One region of the Nocardioides sp. SRI_004 genome, then DNA from elsewhere that is predicted to be linked to it. Evidence: riboswitches for the same ligand, from Rfam matches in the RefSeq annotation. Region 1 holds a riboswitch; the other holds the start of a gene.
What was found. A riboswitch is a leader RNA that binds a small molecule or an ion and turns the genes downstream of it on or off. The one in region 1 is predicted to bind glycine.

Region 1 (2,182 bases):
CGAGGAGGACTGGGACCTGGTGATGGGGGTGCACCTCAAGGGTGCGTTCTTGATGACCAAGGCCGCGCAGAAGCACTTCGTGGAGCAGAAGTACGGCAAGGTCGTGAACATCTCCTCGATCTCGGCGCTGGGCAACCGGGGGCAGGCCAACTACTCGGCCGCGAAGATGGGCGTGCAGGGCTTCACCCGCACCCTGGGCATCGAGCTGGGCCCGTTCGGGATCAACGTCAACGCGGTCGCGCCGGGCTTCATCGCGACCGAGATGACCGACGCCACCGCGGCCCGGCTGAAGATGGACGTCGACGAGTTCCGCCGCCTCAACGCCGACGCCGTCCCGGTCAGGCGGGTCGGTCAGCCGGACGACATCGCGGCCGCGGTCACCTTCCTGTCGGCCGACGAGTCGTCGTACGTCACTGGCCAGACGCTCTACGTCGACGGCGGCGCCAGCATCGGCTGACGCAGGCGTGCCGTCCGCGCCGGAGGGGAATGGGACCCGGGCGGCCACGACCTGTAGCCTCGCCGCACACAACTCCACACCGGCCGTTCGAAGCCGCAGCAGGAGAGACCCCGCCTGACCCGATGGGTCGCGACGGGGCGCCGTAGGAGCAACTCTCCCCGAGAAACTCTCAGGCCCCATCACTGCGCGGCGAGGCAACTCTGGAAAGACAGGACCCATGTCCTGCGCCCACGGTGCAAGCCGCTCGTCGCGGTGAAGCTCTCAGGCACCCATGACAGAGCGGGGAGGCAGACCAGCAGGGTGCCGTGCACCCTCGACCCCGGGAGCCTCCGCATGGCAACGAACGACCCCACCCCGCGCACCACCCCGCTGCACGCGGTCCACACCGCACTGGGCGCCAACTTCACGGACTTCGCCGGCTGGCAGATGCCGGTCCGCTACAGCTCGGAGCTCGCCGAGCACCGGGCCGTGCGCACGACGGCGGGCCTCTTCGACCTCACCCACATGGGCGAGATCGAGCTGACCGGCCCGGGTGCCGGCGCCGCGCTCGACCACGCCCTCGTCGGTCGTCCGTCGGCGATCGGCGTCGGCCGCGCCCGCTACTCGATGATCTGCGCCGAGGACGGCGGGATCATCGACGACCTCGTCGTCTACCGCCTCGCCGAGGAGCACTACCTCGTCGTCGCGAACGCCAGCAATGTCGCCGTCGTCGCCCCCGAGGTGGCCGCCGGCGCCGACGGGTACGACGTCGAGGTCCGCGACACGTCGGAGGAGTGGGCGCTGCTGGCGGTCCAGGGCCCGGCGTCGGCCGCGATCGTCGCGGAGCTGACCGAGCTCGACGTGCCGTCGCTGAGGTACTACGCCATCGACGCCGGCACGGTCGCTGCCCCTGACGGCGCAGTCGAGGTGCTGCTCGCGCGGACGGGCTACACCGGCGAGGACGGCTTCGAGGTCTACTGCCGGCCGTCCGACGCGGAGGCCGTCTGGGCCGCGCTGCAGCAGGCGGGGGAGCCGCACGGCCTCGTCCCCGCGGGCCTCGCCTGCCGCGACACGCTGCGCCTGGAGGCGGGGATGCCGCTCTACGGCCACGAGCTGAGCCGCGACACGACGCCGTACGAGGCCAACCTGGGCCGGGTCGTCGTCCTCGACAAGCCGGACGGCTTCGTCGGGCACGAGGCGCTCGCGAAGCGCAAGGAGCAGGGCCCGGAGCGCGTGCTCGTCGGGCTGGTCTCCACCGGCCGCCGCTCGCCGCGCGCGGGCTACCCGGTCGTCGACCCGGCCACCGGCGCCGAGGTCGGCGAGGTCACCAGCGGCGCGCCGTCGCCGACGCTGGAGAAGCCGGTCGCGATGGCCTACGTGCCGCCGCACCTCGCGGCGCCCGGCACCCGGGTCTCCGTCTTGCTGCGCGGCTCCCTCGAGGACGCCGACGTCGTCGAGCTCCCCTTCTACACCCGCAACCGCTGACCCACCTCGAGGAGAAGACGATGAGCAACCCCACGAACCTCCAGTACTCCGCCGAGCACGAGTGGGTCGCCCTCGACGGCGACACCGCGCGTGTCGGCGTGACGGCCTACGCCGCCGACGCTCTCGGCGACATCGTGTACGTCGACCTGCCGGCCGTCGGCGACACCGTCACCGCGGGCCAGACCTGCGGCGAGCTCGAGTCCACCAAGTCCGTCAGCGACCTCTACTCGCCGGTGACCGGCGAGGTCGTCGAGGTCAACG
Region 2 (2,182 bases), on a different contig from region 1:
ACCGGGGGAGAGCTGTCGGAGGTGCGGATCACCGACGTGAAGGACGGCGTCTTCTTCGCGACGCTGGTCCTGGCGTCGGGTGCCGAGGTGAGCGCGCGCCCGTCGGACTCGATCGCCCTCGCCCTTCGCACCGGTACGACGATCTACTGCTCGGAGGAGGTCCTGGCCGAGGCGGGGATCTCGGCGCCGGCCGAGGAGGAGGACGAGGTCGAGGCGTTCCGGGAGTTCCTGGACCACGTCTCGCCCGAGGACTTCGAAGCAGGACAGTGACGGGAGTTCCCTCAGCCTCAAGTTGAGGCTGAGGGTTTTTGACGACACGCCCGGCGACGTCTTTGACCGGCCCGTCATCGGCGCCGTACCTTGAAGAGTCGAATGACAGCCGTGCAATGCCTGCGCGACCACCCCTTGATCACCCACCTGATCGAACCCCTGCGGAGGACCCCGTGAACGAGCAGCAGCCCGAGAAGGTCGGTCAGGACACGGCCGCGGCGACCGCTGCCGCCGAGGAGCAGGGGCTGCTCTTCACCGACGACGTCTCCCCGCTGCCGAGCGACCTGGGCTACCGCGGTCCGACCGCGTGCAACGCGGCCGGCATCACCTACCGCCAGCTCGACTACTGGGCGCGCACCGGCCTGATCGAGCCGAGCGTGCGCGGTGCCAAGGGGTCCGGCTCGCAGCGCCTCTACAGCTTCCGCGACATCCTGATCCTCAAGATCATCAAGCGCCTGCTGGACGCCGGCATCTCGCTGCAGCAGATCCGTACGGCGGTCGGGCACCTGCGTGAGCGTGGCACCGACGACCTGACCCAGGTCACGCTCATGAGCGACGGCGCCTCGGTCTACGAGTGCACCAGCAACGACGAGGTCATCGACCTCCTGCAGGGCGGCCAGGGCGTGTTCGGCATCGCCATCGGCGGTGTCTGGCGCGAGATCGAGGGCACCCTCGCCCAGCTGCCGAGCGAGAGCGCCAGCGACACCGAGCAGGCCGAGGACGTGGCCGGCGACGAGCTCGCCGCGCGTCGCGCTGCGAGGAACGCCGGCTAGGCGTTGTAACCTGTAGCTGCTGTTCATCCCGCACGGGAGAGTCAGGACACGTCGCTGACGTGGGCCTGCGCCGAAGGGGCAATTCCTCCCCGGAACCTCTCAGGCGCCCGGACCGTGCGGAGCAGGCAACTCTGGAGGCGCAGCGACGCGCCGACAGAGGGGGAGGGCTCGATCCTTTTCGATCCCGAGGAAGCCTGCCTGCTGATGAGTGCCCCCTTCGTCAACCGCCACATCGGTCCCGACAACGACCAGGTCGCGACCATGCTCGACCGTCTCGGCTACGCGTCGATCGACGCGCTCATGGACGCGGCCGTGCCGAAGTCCATCCGGTCCGGCGAGGAGCTCGACCTGCCGGCGGCCGCCGACGAGGAGACCGCCGCCGCCGAGCTGCGCGCCCTGGCCGCGGCCAACGTCCCCGGTGAGCCGATGATCGGCCTGGGCTACCACGCGACCGTGACGCCCGCCGTGATCCGCCGCAACGTGCTCGAGGACCCGAGCTGGTACACCGCCTACACGCCGTACCAGCCGGAGATCTCGCAGGGCCGCCTTGAGGCGCTCATCAACTTCCAGACGATGGTCTCCGACCTGACCGGGCTGACCACCGCCGGCTCGTCCCTGCTGGACGAGGGTACGGCGGCTGCCGAGGCCGTCGCGCTGGCGTTCCGCGCGAACCGCAAGGCCTCGGGCCCGTTCGTCGTCGACGCGGACGCGCTGCCGCAGACCATCGACGTCGTGCGCACCCGCGCCGAGGGCATCGGGATCGAGATCGTGGTCGCCGACCTCACCGAGGGCCTGCCCGAGGGCGATGTCTCCGGCGTGCTGATCCAGTACCCCGGCGCCTCCGGCCGGATCGCCGACATCAAGCCGGTCATCGACGCGGTCCACGAGCGGGGCGGCCTCGCGGTCGTCGCCGCCGACCTGCTCGCGCTGACCCTGCTCGAGGCGCCCGGCACGCTCGGCGCCGACGTCGTGGTCGGCTCGGCCCAGCGCTTCGGCGTCCCGCTGTTCTACGGCGGCCCGCACGCCGGCTTCATCAGCGTCCGCGAGGGCCTCGAGCGCCAGCTGCCCGGGCGCCTGGTCGGCGTCTCGGTCGACGCCGAGGGACGCCCGGCGTACCGGCTCGCCCTGCAGACCCGCGA

Region 2: linked by a shared signal. The riboswitch ahead of gcvP (aminomethyl-transferring glycine dehydrogenase) and the one ahead of gcvT (glycine cleavage system aminomethyltransferase GcvT) in region 1 are both predicted to bind glycine.

Annotation. Positions count from the first base shown of each region.
Region 1 is NZ_JBYCZV010000015.1:51,341-53,522, forward strand. It holds gene AC2YHB_RS19365 (SDR family NAD(P)-dependent oxidoreductase) at 1-457, shown strand, start outside; glycine riboswitch at 546-652, shown strand; glycine riboswitch at 653-745, shown strand; gene gcvT (glycine cleavage system aminomethyltransferase GcvT) at 791-1,921, shown strand; gene gcvH (glycine cleavage system protein GcvH) at 1,942-2,182, shown strand, end outside.
Region 2 is NZ_JBYCZV010000004.1:294,080-296,261, reverse strand. It holds gene AC2YHB_RS07340 (bifunctional nuclease family protein) at 1-270, shown strand, start outside; gene AC2YHB_RS07335 (MerR family transcriptional regulator) at 444-1,043, shown strand; glycine riboswitch at 1,067-1,168, shown strand; gene gcvP (aminomethyl-transferring glycine dehydrogenase) at 1,248-2,182, shown strand, end outside.